3 regions of the Desulfobaculum sp. SPO524 genome follow, and region 3 is predicted to be linked to each of the others. Evidence: riboswitches for the same ligand, from Rfam matches in the RefSeq annotation. Region 3 holds a riboswitch; each other region holds the start of a gene.
The links. A riboswitch is a leader RNA that binds a small molecule or an ion and turns the genes downstream of it on or off. The one in region 3 is predicted to bind cobalamin.
Positions count from the first base shown of each region.

Region 1: another riboswitch for cobalamin. It lies ahead of metE (5-methyltetrahydropteroyltriglutamate--homocysteine S-methyltransferase); the one in region 3 lies ahead of ACI3L3_RS14515 (anaerobic ribonucleoside-triphosphate reductase activating protein).
Region 2: another riboswitch for cobalamin. It lies ahead of ACI3L3_RS07645 (ribonucleoside triphosphate reductase); the one in region 3 lies ahead of ACI3L3_RS14515 (anaerobic ribonucleoside-triphosphate reductase activating protein).

Region 1 covers NZ_JBJDSB010000002.1:1,240,028-1,246,578, reverse strand. Annotated here, with positions in the region: gene ACI3L3_RS11065 (ATP-binding protein) at 1-975, opposite strand, end outside; gene ACI3L3_RS11060 (ABC transporter substrate-binding protein) at 953-2,182, opposite strand; gene metE (5-methyltetrahydropteroyltriglutamate--homocysteine S-methyltransferase) at 2,455-4,725, opposite strand; cobalamin riboswitch at 4,857-5,046, opposite strand; gene ACI3L3_RS11050 (BCCT family transporter) at 5,342-6,551, opposite strand, start outside.
Region 2 covers NZ_JBJDSB010000002.1:441,512-448,062, reverse strand. Annotated here, with positions in the region: gene ACI3L3_RS07660 (hypothetical protein) at 127-987, shown strand; gene ACI3L3_RS07655 (hypothetical protein) at 981-1,178, opposite strand; gene ACI3L3_RS07650 (hypothetical protein) at 1,462-1,710, opposite strand; gene ACI3L3_RS07645 (ribonucleoside triphosphate reductase) at 1,762-3,840, opposite strand; cobalamin riboswitch at 4,010-4,169, opposite strand; gene ACI3L3_RS07640 (class I SAM-dependent methyltransferase) at 4,415-5,035, opposite strand; gene ACI3L3_RS07635 (single-stranded DNA-binding protein) at 5,481-5,990, opposite strand; gene ACI3L3_RS07630 (hypothetical protein) at 6,028-6,387, opposite strand; gene ACI3L3_RS07625 (biotin attachment protein) at 6,396-6,551, opposite strand, start outside.
Region 3 covers NZ_JBJDSB010000005.1:39,290-45,840, reverse strand. Annotated here, with positions in the region: gene ACI3L3_RS14525 (methyl-accepting chemotaxis protein) at 1-682, shown strand, start outside; gene ACI3L3_RS14520 (ribonucleoside triphosphate reductase) at 783-2,807, opposite strand; gene ACI3L3_RS14515 (anaerobic ribonucleoside-triphosphate reductase activating protein) at 2,707-3,456, opposite strand; cobalamin riboswitch at 3,522-3,680, opposite strand; gene ACI3L3_RS14510 (response regulator) at 4,401-4,880, shown strand; gene ACI3L3_RS14505 (iron-containing alcohol dehydrogenase family protein) at 4,978-6,108, opposite strand; gene phnD (phosphate/phosphite/phosphonate ABC transporter substrate-binding protein) at 6,457-6,551, shown strand, end outside.

The sequences.
Region 1 (6,551 bases), on a different contig from region 3:
TTCGCGGACTTCAATTGTGAGTTGATCTTGGCGTTTTTGTAGCTCTCTGGTGCGTTCCTGCACTTTTTCCTCCAGCTTTGCGCTGAGGGCTTGGAGTTTTTCGTGCGGCACAAGGATGGCCCTGCGGCTGATGGTGAGGACGATGACCACGATGAGGACAGTGCCTCCAACCAGTGCGCCTGCGAGCAGGGTGACGAGGTACGTCACCTGTCTGTTGACGACGCTGCTGCTCATTTCCTGCCGCAGGGTGATGCCTGGAAATGACGAGTCGACCTCTGTCACGACGACGGGCGGTGCGGCTTTGCCTTCCTGAAAGACTGGCACACCGTCGTAGACGATGGAGACGGCCATTTCGTCGAGGGTGGATTCCGTGAATTCGCCAAGGAACATGGGGATGAGCGCTGTCAGCACACCTTCGGGGCGTCCCTGATACCGGATGGGAAGGGCAAGCCGCCAGTAAGATCCTGCGCCGCCAGCCATGGTAACGACATCAACGTGCGAGGCGGCTTCCTCCTGCATCAGGGCTGCAAAGTGTTCGCCCTGTGGCGCATGTTCTGCAAGTGGGGCGGTGCTGTGAATGATATTTCCCTGAAAATCCTGAAAAATGATGGTGGCGGAGCCTTCCAAGAGCGAGAAGGAATCTATGGTGTCGATGGCGCTGGCCTTGCTGAGCGTAGGGTTCATGGCGCCGGTGATGATGGCTGGCTGCTTGGCAAGAAACTGGAGCAGGCTCAGTCTGCTGTTGAGGTAGAAGTCCAGATTCTGCTTTCTGTCGGTCAACTCGCTTTTCATGTGGGTGTGTTGCAGGTCGGTCATAGCGCCGCCGATGAAAAAGACGATAACCGCGACACCGGAGAGCGTTTGCAGGACAAAGAACACGATGATGGACCACGTCAGCACCCGGGAGAGCGACGGACGGCCCGCATCATCTGTGGAAAGCGGGTGGTCGGCGTTAGGGGATGAGGATGATTTCATTGTGTCTTCCATATTGGCCGAAGGTCAGGTCCTGCGCGCCAAGGGCCTCGTGGGCGTCGGGCGCGTCTGGGGAATATGGGGTGAAGGGGTGCGTGTATGTTTTGATGAGGCCCTGCACAGGAGCGTGAAGGTGCTCCAAGGCATGTTTGGTTTGCTGGCGGATGGCGGCGATGTTCTCGGGTGTTTTGCCTGCGAGCTCTACCTGTTTGGTGGCCTCGATGAGCAGCCGCGTCAGGTCGTAGGCATGGACGAAGCCTGTCGGCGCTGTGATGTCCTCCGGCGTGGCAACGTCGGCAAAGAGCGCTGTCGCCTTTGCGAAAACCTGCCGCGCAAGGGCGTTGTCTCGTATGTTGAGGAAAGAGAAGCGCGTTTGCAGGAATTCAATATCAAGCTGCGCGCGCAGTGCCGGTGTGATGACATGGGGGAAGTCGCCGCCGGTGATGCCCCAGTGGCTGATGATGGGGCGGCGCAGCGCGGGGGACAGCTCGAGCATTGCCTGACAGAAGACAATTCCTTCAGGAGCATTGCCCACAAAGATGATGACGTCCGCCCCTGCGGTGACCACGTCGCGGAGCATGATTTTGGCGGCGGGCACGCTGATGCCCCAGTTGAACAGTTTGGTGACGGCCGGAGAGGCTCCATGCGCGGCCAAGGCGTTGACCATGATCTTTTCGTTGGAGAATCCCCATCCGGTTTTTTCCAGCAGCAGGGCGGGGCGGGTGAAGCCGCGCTGGGCAATGGCGCGGTTGATGATGACTTTTCCGGCCTTGGTGTCGTCTACAGAAAGGCGGAAGACCCAGTTTGGGCCACTTTTGGGGCGCGTGATAGGGCCTGCGGCGGCCCACGGGTTGAGCAGCAGAATCCCGCTGTCGTTGATGAAAGAGAGGTTCGTCAGCACGGGCGGAGAGTGCAGGCCACAATACACTGCCAGCATATTGGGGTCTGCGGCGGCGGCTTTGAGATTGGCAAGGCTGCGCATGGCATTGCCCCGGTGGTCGAGGACGGTCAGCTCCACCGGGCGGCCAAGGAGTGTGTTGTGGACTTCTGCCAAGGCGGTTTTGATGCCGCGTTCAATGGCGGTTGTGGATTCCTGCGCGCTTGACCTGTCGGCGTCGAGATAGATGCGGAGCGGCTCGGCAGCATGCAGTGCGGATGGGGCCGCGCCACAGAGCACGATGGTGAGAAGCAGGGCAAGAGCACAACGCATGGAATACACCTCCATACTCTCTATACACTCATTTTTGAGGTGATGACGCAAGGAAAGAGTTCAAGAGGCATCGCCGTGTATGGGCGTTCTTTGTGCGAGTTTCGCGTCGGTAGTGGGGCTGTATTCTGTGCGGATGGCTTGGGCTGTGGCCCTACGGCTGCGGATGCGAAGGGGGGAGGGAGTGAGACAAAAAGCGCGGCCTGCTTCCCTGCTCAGGGGACAGGCCGCGCACAAGGCATGGCGGCATCCTCGCGGATGCGACCAAGGTGGTGCTACTGGCCGCGCAGCTGCTTGGCGGCTGTAACCATGTTTTCAAGAGAGGCGAGAGTCTCGGGCCATGCGCGTGTTTTAAGGCCACAATCGGGGTTGACCCAGAGCCTTTCGGCAGGGATGCGTTGTGCGGCCTTGCGCATCAGGTCCACGATGGAATCCACAGACGGGATGTTTGGCGAGTGAATGTCATAGACGCCGGGCCCTATTTCATTGGGATAGGAGAAGTCGTCAAACACATCGAGAAGTTCCATATCGGAGCGGGACGTCTCAATGGTGATGACATCTGCGTCCATGTCGGCAATTGCCGCGATGATGTCGTTGAATTCCGAGTAGCACATGTGCGTGTGAATCTGGGTGACGTCCTGCACGCCGTTGGCGGTAATCCTGTAGGATGCAACGGCCCAGTCGAGGTAGTCGCTCCACTGCGACTTCCGCAGGGGCAGGCCTTCACGCAGGGCGGCTTCGTCAATTTGGATGACGTGAATCCCCGCCTTTTCCAGATCCAGAACTTCGTCGCGCATGGCGAGGGAGAGCTGGCGGCAGGATTGTGCGCGGGGTTGATCGTTGCGGACGAAGGACCAGTTGAGGAGTGTCACCGGGCCTGTGAGCATGCCTTTCATCGGCTTCTCCGTGAGGGATTGGGCAAAGGTGCTCCACTTCACGGTTATGGGACCGGGGCGGGAGACATCGCCGAAGATGATGGGCGGCTTGACGCACCGCGAGCCGTAGGACTGGACCCAGCCATAGGCACTGAAGGCGTAGCCCTCCAGATGCGTGCCGAAGTATTCTACCATATCGTTTCGTTCCGGTTCACCGTGTACCAGGACGTCCAGCCCGAGCTTTTCCTGCTCTGCGACGACGGTTTCGATCTGGTGGCGCATCTGCTCCGTGTAGGCCTTTGTATCGAGCTCCCCCTTGCGGAAGCGCAGTCGTGCGGCGCGGATGTCCTTGGTCTGCGGAAAGGAACCAATGGTGGTCGTTGGGTAGAGGGGAAGGTTGAGGGCGTCTTTTTGTCTGTTTCGGCGCTCATTGTACGGGCTGTTGCGGCGCCCCATCTCTGTCGTAATGGCCCGCACGCGCTCCTTCACCGTGGGATTGTGGACTCTTGTGGAGGTTTGGCGGCTGTGTATGGCCCGGGCGTTGTCGGCCAAATCGGTGGAAACGGCGTCGCGTCCTTGCGTGAGCGCTATGTCGAGAATGCGCAGTTCATCTAGCTTTTGCGTGGCGAAGGCAAGCCAGCTGCGGATTTCTGCGTCCATGGCGTCCTCAAGTTCTACGTCAACAGGAACGTGCAGCAGGGAGCAGGATGGCGCCAGCCACAGGCGATCCCCCAACTGCGTCGCCAAAGGTTCCAGCCAGTCAAGCAGTGCGGTGAGGTCGCTTTTCCAGATGTTGCGGCCGTCGATGACGCCAAGGGAGAGGACCTTGTCACCGGGGAGCGCGTCGACAATCTGAGGGACTTCCGAGCGGCCTCGCACGGCGTCGATATGGATGCCGTTGGTCGGGAGGCCAAGAGCAAAGTCGAGATTCTCCTCCAGCGTGCCGAAGTAGGTGGCAAGCAGGGACTTTACCGGGCTTGATGCAAGGCGGTTGTAGGTGGCTTCAAGCATGGCGCGCCACGAGGCGTCCAACTCCGTGACAAGAATGGGTTCGTCAATCTGGACCCACTGCGCGCCAGCCTTATGGAGCGCGTTGAGGAGCTGTTCGTAGACGGGTACGAGCCGTGGCAACAGCTTTGATTTGTCACTGTCATCCTTCGCTTTGCCGAGCCAAAGGTAGGTGACGGGGCCGATGATGACGGGCTTGGCTTGGCGTCCGTCCTTGTGAGCCTCGGCAAGCTGGTCGAGCAAGCGGTCCGCGTTCAGGGAGAAGGTGGTGTCCTTGGTGAATTCGGGGACGATGTAGTGGTAGTTGGTGTCGAGCCACTTGGTCATTTCACCGGCGTTGACGCCGTCTTTGCTTCGGTCGGCGGCGGAGCGCCCGCGCGCGATGCGGAAGTAGGCATCCAGTTCACTGCCCGGTGAGGCGGTGGCGCGGGACGGAATGTTGCCGAGGGTGAAGCTCATGTCGAGCACATGGTCATACAGCGAAAAATCGCCGACGCTAACCATGTCCAGCGTTCTTTGCTGCGCCCAGTGAGCGCGGCGCAGGGACTGGGCGGTGGAGGCAAGTTCCTGTGCTGGGAGGTCGCCCTTCCAGAACGCTTCAAGAGCCGTTTTCAGCTCTCGTTTCGCTCCGATTCGGGGAAAACCGAGAATGTGGGTAGGCATGTGGTCACTCCTTTGATGTGTGATGAACAAGGAGCAACGACCGACTGGCGCGAAGACACAATGCACAAAGAGACCCCGCCCGGTTGGGCGTGGCAAGGCGTGCATGACGAGTCAGTCCAAATCGCGAGACTGTCGTGCTCTGCCTGCAAGGGCGTCTCCTGGCTTCTGACCCTGTGCTCCACAGCCTTCCCGCATGTGAGGAATGCAGTGACTGCGAAAGGTATATGTCAGTTACAGTGGCGCGTCCGCTACGGATTTTCACCGTATTCCGTTTCCTTGCGAGGACGAGCGGGAAGAATAGCCATGTGCTTTGTTGGATGGCAAGGGAAAAGTGGAAGGCGGCGGCTCAGAGGGTGGCGGCGTTGTTTATAGAGTGTGAGAGATGGGGGATGCGGCCCAATACAAGGCCCGGAGCTGTATACACCTCTGGTAGGGCTGGCATGTGCATGGTTGCGCAGGGGGTAGAGCAGGAGTCATGCGGGGCGACGCCTTGCATACGCAGTCCGCCCCGGCTTCCTGAGGAAACCGGGGCGGGTGTGCGGTCGGCTTTGAGGGGCAAGCCGGGATGGTGTGCATCGGTCTGCGCCGCGTGGGCGCGGGCTGATGCGGCGCAGGTTTAGTCGGCCTGCGCCGGGGCGACGATGTTGGCGTCGTCCTTCAGCATGGCGCCGACGGTGGGGTCAGCGGCTGCCGGGGCGGCAATGCCAGCCTCCATGGGGGGCATTTCGGCCGGGCTTTTGTCCGTCTGGGACAGGCGGATGGAGTAGAGTTCGATTTCCTTGGCGTCCAACTTGCCGAACACCTGCTGGATGTATGCCGTGGTCTTGTAACCGAGGACGGCGAAGATAGGCATCATCGGGACGATGATCAGCACGGGGAAGGACTTCAGGATATTCAGCTGCGCGTTGATGAGCAGGAAGATAATCGGGATAACCGTCAGCAGCAGACACCAGAACAGGCGGAACATCGGGGAGACGTTGGCGTCCTTGTCCAGGTGCTTGGTGGAGATGCTGGCCAGAGAGTAGGACGTACCGTCAAGGGTGGTCACGGTGAACAGCACCATGGCAATGAGGTACACGGCGGTCATGGCCAGCGGGAACGGCGTTTCGCCGAAGATGGCTGTCACCAGCGCGGTGGGCTGGTTGTTGTTGATGAAGCCAACAGCATCAAGGGCGCCGGTGTTCATGAGGTCCATGGTGAACGTGCCGCACACGCCGAAGATGATGCTGGTGCCGAGGGTGCCCGCGCCGACCAGTACAAGGATGAGGTCGCGCAGCTTGTGGCCCTTGGCAATTTTGGTGATGAACACACCAAGGCCCGGAGAGTAGGAAATCCAGTTCGCGAGGAAGAAGATCGTCCAGTACTGCGGGAAGAAGGAGTTGCCATACGGATCGGTGTTGGTGCTCATGCGCAGGTACTCGGTGAGCATGATGCCGATGCCGTTGGTGGTGTTGTTCATGATGAGGGCCGAGGGGCCGATGATGAACACGAATCCAACAAGACCGGCGCAGATGTACACCGTGGCATTACTCAGGCGGGCCATGCCCTTCTCGATGCCGATGTAGGAGCTGAGCGAGAAGATGACGGACAGGCCAAGGATGATGCCAATGCCCATGGTCAGGCTGTCCGGGATGCCGGTCAGGTGGCTGATATTGGACGAAATCATCGGGATGCCAAGGCCGAGGGTCAGCGCCGTGGCCGCCAGCGTAGTGATGATGAACAGCAGGTCGATGAGCTTCTGCGCCCACAGGGGCAGGGCATCGTCAAACATGCTGTTGACAACACCGCTCAGGCTCATGCGGCGGCTCTTCTTCACGTAGAACACG
Region 2 (6,551 bases), on a different contig from region 3:
CGCGCGATTGGCATAGTAGGTGCGACTTCCGGTCCGCGGACGGCGGGGAGAATGAGGACTCGCCCCGCCGTTCGCCCGGAAGTCGGACAGGGACACCGCGCCCTACGGCGCGCAAAGGAAAACGCCATGTTCTACGCCGATGAAGGCACGTTCGACACGCCCAGTTGGTACATATCCGGCCCCCATCCCGGCGACGCCGCCACGCAAAACGGCTTCACGCCGGACGAGAACCGCTTCCTGCGCATCACGCCCGCCTGCATTATGGCCTCCAGTCTGTTTCGCGCGGTGTGGGGCGGGCGCAGGCCGCATATGCACTGCCATCAGTTGGACATGCCAACGGCCACGCGCCGCTTCACCTTCACTGGCGAACGTTTCGATCAATTTGATCTGGACGTGCTGACGGCGTGCCTTGCCGCCGGAGACAGCGAATCCGGCGATGGTATCGTCCGCGTGCACATGCCGGACATCCTCGCCACCCTTGACCTGCGCAGCCGTCAGGACAACCGCCGCCGCGTGCACGCCAGCCTTTCACGGCTGGAGCATGCCCGCCTCACCCTTGAGGACGCGCGCTACCGTATTTCCTTTCAAATGATGCAGAGCCTGCTGTATGACCGGGTGGATGACACCTGCATCGCCCGCGTGCACCCCGCCGTGGCGAACGCCTTTCACAACAGACCCGCCCTGCGCATGTTCCTGCGCGAGCGGGTCTTGCTGGCGCCCCACGGGCTGGCGAGATGGCTCCATGCCGCCCTTTGGGCCTGTGGCGGAAGCTGCAGCATTGCGCGCGACCGCCTGCTTGGTCTGTGCGCCGTCCCCGGTGAGGAGGCGCGCCTTGATGTGGAGCTGGACGCGGCGCTCTCCCATCTCGCCGACGTCCACTTGCTCCATGAATTTCATGACCGGGGCCGCGTGCTTGTCATCAAAGGCAACCGGCACGGAGCACAGCGCTCCCGCACGGCCTTTTTTCCGGCCCCGCCCCCTCAGTGAGACACACCGTCCTTCAGGTCAAAAACAAACTTGTCCTCAACCGGGGCGTTCTCATAGTCCGTCCACCTCAGGTCGATCTTTTCAGCCATCAGCCAGCGGATCACTTCCGCGTGGCTCTGCGGGATACCCGGGTACTCGACAACTTTCGTAATCACCTCGTTAAACACCGTGATTTCGACTGCTATCTTCATCCTGTCCCCCTGGTGAAGCTTGTGCCGCGCGCCCTCGCCAGCGCGCGGCGGACGTATCGACTCCCATCAAGGGTAACGCAATTCGCGGCTGTTCGAAATCCGAAATACACCGATGGGACAAGGCTTTTCCCACGCTCAACACATTTTGGAGCAAAAGCTGAACAATTCCGGCCGCCCCGTTGCGGCAGAAATCTGCGCCCCTTCCCTGCTGGGGCAGCACGCAAAAAGGGCCGGGAGGATATATCCTCCCGGCCCTTTGGTATGGCGGTATGGCGCGGGCAACTTAGCTGCACTCTCCGTTTCCATCGCCGTTGCCGTTTTTCTCGGCCAGCTCATGGATTTCGTCGAGGGTTTTGCCGCGCGTGGTGGCAAGGCGTTGCCACTTTTTCTTTTCCTTTTTCAGCGCCTCCACGGTCTGCAACAGGTCGCGAATGGTATGCGCGGGGTAGCCGTGCTTGGCGTACTGCCCCTTTCGCAATTCTTCATCGTTACGCTGCCGGAGGGCGCGCAACTGCTGCGCACTGAGTATCATGCATGAACTCCTGTGAAAACGCTCTCGAAAAGGCCGCTGCTCTCGCCCGTGCTAGGCGCTGCACTCGCAACCGCAGAAGGACTCCATAGCGTATTCCTTGCGGTCGCGGTACTCTTCCTGCTTGCCCTTGTTCCAGCGGTTCACGGGGCGGTAGTAGCCCACAACGCGGGTGTAGACTTCCGTATCCTCACCGCAGGTGGGGCAGGAGAAGTGCTCGCCGAAGATGTAGCCGTGCTCCTTGCACACCGAGAAGGTGGGCGTCACCGAGATATACGGAATCTTGGTGTTGGACATGGCGCGGATGAGGTAGCTCTTCACGCTTTCCTCGGAGGGCGCGGCCTCGCCGAGGAAGGTATGGAACACGGTGCCGCCGTTATACACGGTCTGCAGCTCGTTCTGGTGCTCCAGCGCGGTCACCACGTCGGAGGTGATGCCTACGGGCAGCAGCGTGGAGTTGGTGTAGTACGGCACATCCTGACCGGAGGTCTTGATGTCTTCGTACAGGTCCTTGTCGATTTTTGCCAGACGGTAGCAGGTGCCTTCGCCGGGGGTGGCCTCAAGGTTGTAGAGGTTGCCCGTCTCTTCCTGGAAGTCCACGATGAGCTGACGCAGGTGCTTCAGCGTACGGCGCATCAGGCGCAGACCGGCTTCGCTCTCGATGCCCTTGCCAAGAAGGTTCAAGCAGGCCTCGTGGCCGCCAATAACGCCGATGGTGGAGAAGTGGCCCTTGTAGCCATTCTTCAGGTAGCGGCGCGAGAACGGGAACATGCCCGCCTCAAGGTTCTGGGTGACGAGCTTGCGCTTGTACTCCAGAGAGTCCTTGGCAAGGCTGGCGTACTCGGCCACGAGGTCGAGGAAGTCTTCCTCGTTGTGGGCCAGATAGGCCAGCTTGGGCAGGTTCAGGGTGACGACGCCGATGGAACCGGTCAGGTCGCCGGCGCCGAACAGGCCACCGGTCTTCTTGCGGATTTCGCGCAGGTCCATCTGCAGGCGGCAGCACATGGAACGCACGTCCTCGGGGTTCAGGTCCGAGTTGATGAAGTTCTGGAAGTACGGCGCGCCGTAGCGGGAGGTCATCTTCAGCAGCAGCTTGCCGGACTCGGAATCCCACGGAAAGTCGGAGGTGACGTTGTACGTGGGCACCGGGAAGGAGAAGATGCGGCCGTCGGCGTCGCCCTCAAGCATCACTTCAAGGAACGCGCGGTTGATCATTTCCATTTCCTCGGCGTATTCGCCGTAGGTGGAATCCATCAGCTTGCCGCCGATGATCACGGCCTCTTTGGCCATGTGCTTGGGCGGCACGAAGTCGAAGGTAAAGTTGGTGAACGGGCTCTGGCCGCCCCAACGCGAGGTGGTGTTCAGATTGTGGAGCAGCTTCTGCATCTGCTGCTTCACATCGTGGTAGCTGAGGCCGTCCTCACGCACGAAGGGGGCGAGGTAGGTGTCCACGTTGTTGAACGCCTGCGCGCCGGCCCACTCGTTCTGCAGCGTGCCGAGGAAGTTGACAATCTGTCCGCACACGGCGTCAAAGTGCTTGGGCGGCGTGGAGGAGCAGCGGCCAGAGAGGTTAAAGCCTTCCAGCAGGAGGTCCCTCAGGCTCCAGCCGGAGCAATAGCCCGCAAGGCCGAAGGACAGGTCATGCAGGTGGAAATAGCCGTGGTTGTGGGCCTGCCGGACTTCTTCCGGGTACTTTTCCAGCACGTACCGGGCCTGAACGGAACCGGCCATGTGCAGGATGAGTCCCTGGAAGGAATGCACCATATTGGAGTTCTCGTTCACGCGCCAGTCGGAGCGGTCCAGATAGCTTTCGATCATCTTGGAGATGTCGATGTAAGCCTGATTCTGGTTGCGCATCTCGCGCCGCTTTTCGCGGTAGATGATGTAGCGCTCGGCCACGGAGTAGAGGCGGGCTTCCATCAGCACCAGCTGCACAGTGTCCTGAACGTATTCCTGCTCCGGAACGTCCACGCCTTCGGCGTCGATATGCTCGGCAACCTTGCGGGCAAGGCGCTTGCCAAGGAGCGGGTCCTTGATGCCGCTGGAATTGAGAGCCTTCAAGATGGCGCCGGCAATGCGCTCCGTGGACCAGGTTTCAAGACAACCGTCGCGTTTGAGAATCTGTTTCGGCATCGGGTCTCCGCTGACGGCACAAAGCGCCGGATCGCACACGACAAAACACATGCGACCACGATACTGCTTCAAGCCGTCGTGCCATGATTTTTACCCTGCGGCCCAAGATTTGCCGCGGGAGGGTTCGGGGGATGTATTTCTTGCCCGCCGTGGTATCCGCGTACCCCGGACGGTCAGAAACGCTTCAGGCAGGATGACTGGCTTTCCCCTCTCCGGCGCGCCGCAAAGGCACTGCCGTGAAATGCTTGGGAATACAGCGGCGGGACCGCTCCGGACTCGCACCGGATTTCCTTGGTTGCCCTGTGGGCACCTGAAGTTCACTGCGTAATGAGTGAGCGGTACCTAGCAAAAACGTATGGGGCACTCAAGGCCGAATACTGCCAAATACTGCCCAAATTCAGGGAAAATCATCAGCCCTCCACAGGGGCGAAACCCCTGCCTGGTACGGCTGACAGCGAGATGACACTCGCACCCCGCAGGATTGGCGGGCGCAATTTCCTTCAAAAAACGCCCCCGCCCATTTTCCCGAAAATTCCGCCCCATACTGAAGTGGGAATAGCGCCGCCAGCAGGGACTATTTGCGGATATCTATCCAGTGCCCATATCCGGGCTGACGCATGATGAGATACGTCTCTACGCCCGCGGCCTCCAGTATGCCGCGTAGCACATCGGGGTCGCGCCAGCGCATGCGCTCATCGTCGCTGTCCTCACGCGCCCACGCCGGGCGCATCTTCTCCACGGCCTCTTGGGGCTGGTCCCGGCTAAAGCCGCAGCCGATGAATGTGCGCCCATCAGGACGCAGCACGCGGTGCACCTCCGCAAGGACGCGGCTCCGGTCCGCCCAGAAGGGGATGGACCCGCGGCTGATGACAAAGTCCACACTCCCCGCCGCCAACGGCAACGCATGCACATCCACCGCCACAAGGGACAGGCGCTGGGAAGTCACGCCGTGCCGCTGACCATTTTCGCGGGCCAGACCAAGCGCCCCGGCGTTGTTGTCCACGCCCACAAAGCGCATGCGCGTCAGTTTTGCCATCTCAATGGCAAGGGCCGCGCCGCCGGTGCCAAGGTCGAGGCACAGGCCCTGCGTCAGTTCAAAATCCGCCACAACCTGCCGCGCAAGGCGCGGATACTCCGCCGCAAAACGGTGGGATTCATCGTAGCGGTAGAACGACATATCGCGGGGTGCGGGCATGACTCCTCCTTGCGCCAAAGCGTTTGGAAAGCTCAATCATTACGCTACGCTTCCCTGCGCCTTCGCACAAGTGGGCAACAGAATTTGGAGGTGTTTCCCGCGCTGGCCCGGCATGCGGCGTTTTCCTCGGAATGACGCACAGGATGCCGCGCGGCGCACCCGCGCGCTGTACGTGGCGCCCCGCCCTCTCGGCCCGCCACCGCCCTCTGGAGCGGCGGTGGTGAAGGACGCCACCTTGCCTCAAGAGCGGACAAAAAAGGCCTAGATACTCCTCGCGTACCGGAACGGAATTGTCGTCGAGCGCCGACTGTCTCCCCCCACAGCGGGTGGAACTTTCGCTCTGGCGCGTCAGGCGCATCGCCCCTCGGGCCGAAAGCCCAAAAAAAGAGGGCGACATCGCTGTCGCCCTCCCAAATGCCTTATATGGCACCTACCGCTTCGCGGTTTAGAACGGCACATCATCCATGCCGGATGCCTCGGACGGGAATGCCGGGCCGAGGTCTTCAGCAGGCTGCTGCTGTTGCTGCTGCGGCTGCTGTTGCTGGCCGCCCCACTGCTGGGACTGCTGCTGCGGCTGAGCCTGCTGCTGGCGCGGAGCGTCGTAGCCGCCCTGCTGCTGCGTATTCCGGGAGTCCAGGAACTGCACGCGCTGGGCCTTGACTTCGGTGCTGTAGCGGTCATTGCCGTCCTGACCCTGCCACTTGCGCGTCTGCAGGCTGCCCTCAACGTACACGAGGCTGCCCTTGCGCAGGTAGTTGGCGCAGGGTTCGGCCTGACGGCCAAAGACGACGACGGAATGCCACTCGGCTTTGTCCACGCGCTCGCCCTGCTGGTTGGTGTAGGACTCGTCCGTTGCCATACGCATGTTCACGATGGGCTGGCCGGCCTGCGTGTAGCGCAGCTCGGGGTCACGACCAAGACGGCCGATAAGCATTACCTTGTTCAAAGAAGCCATGAGACTCTCCCGATTTCGTTTTCGTTTCTATCCCCGGCTATTTGGGTGCCGGAGCTTTCTCTTCCAGTGCGTCCAGGGCGTCTTCCAGCCGCACGCTGATGGCGTTAGCTTCCCCGGGATTCCAGTCGCCGAGGGCGGCGTCCAGATTGGCGACGAGGCCAAGGGCCGTATCCAGCCCCTCTCGCAACGTCGCCTTCAGTTCCTTGTCTTTAAGGCCAAAACGCACCTGGTCGTCAAGGGCTGTGACCAATTCCACAACCCCAGGCTGGCCGCCTCCGGCGGTCACCGGAGCGTCCGTTTCCGGCCATGCAATGGCAAAAAGTCTGGGCCACGCACGTTTTACGTCGTCCGGATACGGCGTGGAAGCCGAAACACGAATCTGAAGAATTTTGCCCACGGCGTCTCCTAGTTATGTTCTTCCCACTCACCCTGCACGCGGTTGACCACGTCCTGAATGACGGGGAGCAGGTCCTCGGGGCACACACCGATGAGCGGCGCGCCCGCGGGGACGGATTCGTTGTGCTTAAAGTACAGCGCGTAGATAAGGCCTTCCGGACCGCT
Region 3 (6,551 bases):
TATCGACACCGTGGAGGCCATGAAGCAGATTGCCGACAAGATTTCCATCATTGAGGAAATTGCGCGGCAGACCAACCTGCTGGCCCTTAACGCCGCCATCGAGGCCGCCCGCGCTGGCGAGCACGGCAAGGGCTTTGCCGTTGTGGCCGCCGAAGTCCGCAAGCTGGCCGAGCGCAGTGGCGCCGCCGCGGCGGAAATCAGCGAACTGTCGTCCTCCAGTGTGGAAGTGGCCGAACGGGCCGGGAATATGCTGTCCAAGATGGTGCCGGACATCAAGCGCACCGCCGAGCTGGTGCAGGAAATTGCCGCCGCCAGTAACGAGCAGAATTCCGGCGCGGAGCAGATTAATCAGGCCATCCAGCAGCTGGATCAGGTGGTGCAGCAAAACGCCGCCGCAGCCGAGGAAATGGCGTCTACGTCGACGGAACTGTCCAGCCAGGCCGAACAGCTCCAGCAGACCATGGCGTTCTTTAAGCTGAAGAGCAACGGCTCCGGCGCATCCCGCGCGTTGCCGTCGCGTTCGGCTGGGGCCAACCGTCAGCTCAGCGCGGCAAAGCCCATCAGTGGCGGGTCCAAGCCCAAGGCGTCCGGTGGCGGCGGGGCATCCTCCGGTGGGTCCGGCGGCAGCGGCATCGCCCTTGATATGGACGGAGACGCTGACGACGACTTCGAGCGCTTCTAGTCAGGCATGCGCATACCGCGCAGAGCGTGGCATGGCGACAAAAAAGCGGCCCCGGCATTGATGTGCCGGGGCCGCGTCTGTTTATCGTACAGCGCCGCGGTTAGCAGCGGTCGCAGACTTCGTGGAACACAACGCGGTCGTCATATTCGGCCTGCTTGCCCTTGTTCCAGCGGGACACGGGGCGGTAGTACCCGACAATGCGGGTGTAGACCTCGGCATCCTGACCGCAGGTGGGGCAGGTGAAGTGCTCTCCGGCAATGTACCCATGCTCGTTGCAGATGGAGAACGTGGGCGTAATGGACAGGAAGGGCAGCTTCGTATTGGTGAAGGTTTTGACGATGAAGTTCTTGAGCGCTGTGGTGTCGGAGACGGCTTCACCAAGGTAGGTGTGGAACACGGTGCCGCCGGTATACATCGGCTGGAGCTTGTCCTGATGCTCCAGAGCGAAGACCACGTCGTTGGAGATGCCGACGGGCAGGGCCGTGGAGTTGGTGTAGTACGGCACGCCGTTGCCCGAGGAATTGATTTCCTTGTACAGCTGCTTGTCAATCTTGGCGAGGCGGTAGCTGGTGCCCTCGGCCGGGGTGGCTTCCAGATTGTACAGGTGGCCGGTGTCCTCCTGGAACTTGGAGGTCAGCTCCTGCAGGTGCTCCAGCACGCGCTGCATCAGGCGGGTGCCTGCTTCGGTCTCAATGCCTTTGCCCAAGAGGTTCTGGCAGGCTTCGTGCCCGCCCACCAGTCCAATGGTGGAGAAGTGGCCGTCAAAGCCGTTTTTCAGGTAGCGCTGGGACCACGGGAACATGCCGCGCTCAAGGTTGTCGTTGATGAGCTTGCGTTTGAACTCCAGCGAGTCGCGCGCCATGGTGGCGTACTCGGTGATGATGTCGAGGAAGTCTTCCTCGCCCTGCGCCAGATAGGCCAGCTTGGGCAGATTCAGGGTCACCACGCCGATGGAGCCGGTCAGGTCGCCCGCGCCAAACAGGCCGCCGACCTTTTTGCGCAGTTCGCGCAGGTCCATCTTGAGGCGGCAGCACATGGAGCGAACGTCCTCGGGGTCCAGGTCGGAATTAATGAAGTTCTGGAAGTAGGGCACGCCGTACTTGGCCGTCAGCTTCAGGAGCAAATCGCCGATTTCCGATTCCCACGGGAAGTTCGCCGTGATGTTGTACGTGGGGATGGGGAAGGAGAAAATGCGCTTGTGGTAGTCGCCGTCGAGCATAACCTCAAGGAATGCGCGGTTGATCCAGTCCATCTCCTGCTGGAAGTCGCCGTAGGTGGCGTCCTGCAGCTTGCCGCCAATGATGACGGCCTCGTCGCGGATGTGCTTGGGGCAGGTGAGGTCAAAGGTCATGTTCGTGAAGGGGCTTTGGCCGCCCCAACGCGAGGTGGTGTTCAGGTTGAACACAAATTTCTGCATGGCCTGACGCACCTGCTCGTAGTCCAGCCCGTCGTGACGGATAAAGGGCGCGAGGTAGGTGTCTACGTTATTGAAGGCCTGCGCCCCGGCCCACTCGTTCTGGAGCGTGCCGAGGAAGTTGACCATCTGCCCGAGGGCGGAATCAAAATGCCGCGCGGGACCAGCGCAGGAACGGCCCTCAAGGTTGAAGCCCTCCAGCAGCAGGTCGCGCAGGCTCCAGCCTGCGCAGTATCCGGCAAGGCCAAAGGACAGGTCGTGGATGTGGAAATAGCCGTGCTCGTGCGCCTGACGGACTTCTTCCGGATACTTCTCCAGTGCATAGCGCGCCTGAATGGAGCCGGAAAGGTGCAGCATCAGCCCCTGAAAGGAGTGCGACATATTCGCGTTTTCCGCCACGCGCCAATCCGCCTTCGACAGGTAGGTGTCGATGGTGTCCTTCACATCCAGATAGGCGTTGTCGTGGGCGCGCAGTTCGCGGCGGCGTTCGCGGTAAATGATATATTTCTTGGCAACCCCGTACATGCGGGATTCCATCAGGACCTGCTCCACGAGGTCCTGCACGTGCTCTTGCTCGGCGACTTCGATGCCGCTCAGCTTGGATTCGACCTTACGAGCCAGTCGCTTGGAGAGCAGCGGATCCTTCACCCCGTTGGCTTGCAGCGCCTTCAGGATGGCACTCGCAATCCGCTCCAGTGACCACGTCTCCATGCATCCGTCTCGTTTCAGAATCTGTCTGGGCATCTGACGTCCTCCGAGGTTCTATGTATTTTTGTTCGGTGAGGGGGAAGCCGGCGGGCAGGTACCCGCGGACCGTTTCGATGTCCGTATCGGTGAGCAGGGGCACCCGGGTGGTGCGGAAGTAAAAGCGTCCGGGGTTGTCCTGCGCCATGGCGAAAATACGCTCAACATTGTGCTGCGCCGTTTCGGCGGAGACGGCGTTGCCGGTAAGGGCCGGGTACTTTTCGTAGGGACCTTTGACGTCCACGGCAAAGGTGGTGACATAGCCCGTTGCCAGCATGTCGGCCACCACGCCGGGATTCATGGCGTTGGTGTCGAGCTTGATGGCATAGCCCAGTGCGTGGATGTCGGCGAGGATGGTCTCCAGACCGTCCACGGTGGTGGGTTCGCCGCCGGTGATGGTGACGCCGTCCAGCCATTTGGTGCGGTTTTGCAAAAAGCGCATCATGGCGGATTGGTCAAGGGTCGGCAGCGTGTCGTGGTGCCATGCCATGGTGGCATTGTGGCAGGTAGGGCAATGCAAATTGCACCCGCCAAGAAAGATGACACAGCAGGTTTTGCCCGGCCAGTCGCACAAGCTAAAGCGTTCAAAGCCACGAACGGATTTCCAGGGTTGCATGTACTGCATTCCTAACGCGTTGGAGAGTTAGACACGAAGCCGCCACGCCCCGCGTTGGCGCTTCGTTTTCTTTAGAGTGCTTCGGACCGTGGTCTGGCTTCCCGCGGGGCTGCTGGGTGGCGGTGTGGTGGTCGCCATGTCCGCCAGCGGCGGCGCGGGTTACAGGGGCAGAACCGCCCCGGATTCGCACCGGGTTCACCAGTGCCGAAACGCCTCGAAGAGGAAGAAAATCAGTAGTAATTTGAAGTGCTTATGAAAAGCAGATAATTTCTAGAAGCATAGTCCAAAAGCGCCATGAGGTAAAGGGGTGTTGGAAAACTGACGGGTTAGTCGAAAACGCAAGTATTTCATGCGTTTTAGAAAAAAAGGGCCCAAAAGGGGTGAAAATCCACATGGTTGTCCACAAGGTATATTTCTTAACAGCCCGAAATAGCAGGGGATAAACTTTGGTGTGTGGAAAGTGTAAGATTGCCGACAGCGCCCTGAGCGCCGCAGGTGCAGGAAAGTGCGCGCGCGGCGGGCATGGATGGTGCGCATTCCGGATGGGTGTGGACGGTTTTGGCTGATTGTGGGGAGAGAGAAGGGTGTTGAAAAGCATTCTCAATGGGGATCTGTTGATGGCCACACAGGAAAAAGAGTCATAAATCAAGGCGGCCTGCGCGCTGCGGAGACCTTTTGGCCGTTGCGGGGTGGTGTGGACAAGTCTGCAACATGTTGGAATAGCAGTGTTCTTGTGCATGGCAGGAGAAAGGTGTGGCGTAAGCCACCGCCGGACAGGCAGATTTGGCCGAAACATTGACAAAAAACGGTATGTATATTCTATACTAGGGAACGTCTGGAATTCCCGTGTGTTTGTCAGAGTTGGGTACGGGGTGGACAGGCGTTGTGTGATGGCGTGCATGGGAGGCGCTTGCAGAGGGCCGGGGCAATTCTGCAAACACGGCATGGCCAAGGCAGTTATGGATGATGAAATAAAGCGTGGGAAAAATGGGGCTGGCAAGGCCAGTGCGGCGCGGCGCGATGCGGGGCTGCCGCCACTGGAGATACTGCTGGTCGAGGACAATCCGGTCAATCAAACCGTGGTGCTGATGATTCTCAAACGGGAAGGGCACCGCGTTACAACCGTGGGCGACGGCCAACAGGCACTGGATATTCTGTGCAAGCAGCGTTTTGACGTGGTGCTTATGGACATCCGCATGCCGGGGATGAATGGGGACGAGGCCACGCGCCGCATCCGGACGCAGGAATCCGGGGTGCTGGACTGCGAGATTCCTATCATTGCCATGACGGCCTACAGCACCAACGAGGATGTGGAACGCTTCCTTGGTGCGGGGATGGACGCCTTTGTGGGCAAGCCCATGACGTGGGAGACCGTCACCCAAACCATTCGCGAGACATTGCGCGGCAAAGGGCGTTTGGAATAGCGCGCTATGCCCTGTGGGCGAGACCACGCACAAAGCCCCGAGCAGGAGACTGTTCGGGGCTTTGTGCGTTTATGGAGAGGGCGCCCGCCCATGTGACCTAAGCCAGCAGGCGGTCCAGCAGCCAGTTTACATGCTCACGCGTGATGGGCAGCGGGTTGGCCTTGGTGGACCCGGAAACCAGCACCTCTTCAATAACGGCGTCGCGGTCGGCAAGCGTTTGCCCGGAAAAGGGGTTCTGGATGCCAAAGTGCGCCAGCAGGGCGTGGACGGTTTCCCAAAGGTCTGCGCCGATGGCATCGCTCATTTCCATATACTGCGCGCCCATGGTTTCGCGGTTCAGTTCGATGGCAACGGGGAGGCAGACGCCGCAGGTCAGGCCGTGGGGCTGGTGGAAGCGCGCGCCCAGCGGGTGGGCAAGGCCATGGACCACCCCAAGGCGCGAGGACGCAAAGCCCACCCCGGCAAGGAAGCTCCCGAGCAGGATGCCCTCGGCATGGGGCAGGGGGATCTCTCCGTCGGTGGCGGCGTCATAGGCGCGGGGCAGATGCTCCGCCAGCAGGGTCAGCCCGCGCAGGGCCAGCGTTTGCGAGAACCACGTGGCGTATCTGCTGGTGTAGGATTCAATGGCCTGCGTCATGGCGTCCAGCCCCGACGACGCCACAACCTTGGCCGGGCATCCGGTAAGAAGTTCGGCGTCCAGGAGCACCACCTGCGCGGTCATGGTGGGGCTGCGGAAGGACTTTTTGACGCCCGTTTCGGTGTTGGTGAGCACCGAGACGGGCGTTGCTTCGGAGCCGGTACCCGCCGTGGTTGGGACGGCAATAAAGGGCAGGGTGTCGCCGATGATGGTTTCGCCATCGTGGTACTGCTGCACATCGCCGGTCTGGTGATAAAGCCCGGCGCAGCCTTTGGCGATGTCCAGCACACTACCGCCGCCCACAGCGGCAATCCAGTCCGCACCGTGCTCGCGCGCGGCGCAGAGCAGGTCGGTTAGCTGATGGAGGGTGGGCTCGCCGCCGGGATGCTGCCATGCGCGGCAATCCATATCGCCGGGGCAGTCGCCAAGCAGGCGGGCCAGTGCGCCGGATGCGGCAAGGCTCGCCCCATGGACAAGCACGCCCCGTGGCCCGAACCGCGCCGCATGGGTAAAGAGCGAGGACAGCGCTCCGGGGGCGGTGGCGGTGGTGCGGGGCGTGCTGAGCAGCTGGGGCAATTGCATAAGGGGCATAACGTCTCCTCCGTCGTCAGGGCGGCGCTGGTGATGGACCGCGCCAGCTTGGGCGCGGCATTGGCCGCCGGGGATTGAATCAAAAAATGGGCAGAAACCATCGCAGGAATTCGCGGGCATCGCAAATGCGCCTGCCATAGAAAAAACCGATACAAGATCGTAATAATCTTGTGAAAAGCGGGGAAATCATATAAGGGCACCGCAGGCGGGCGTGGAAATTCCCGCCAAGAGGATGCAGGGCATCCTCTGTGTTGCAGTGTAATGGAGGCCGCGGCGTGTGGGGTTCAAGCCGCGGTACGAGAGTCGAGAACGGAGTCCCGTTTGAAACAACCGATTGGAGGGTTTCTGATGGCCAAGAGATTTCTTACCGCTCTTCTGGTCCTGCTGATGGCTGCCAGTGCTAGTGTCGCCTTTGCTGGCGACTGCCTGAACCGTGGTCAGCT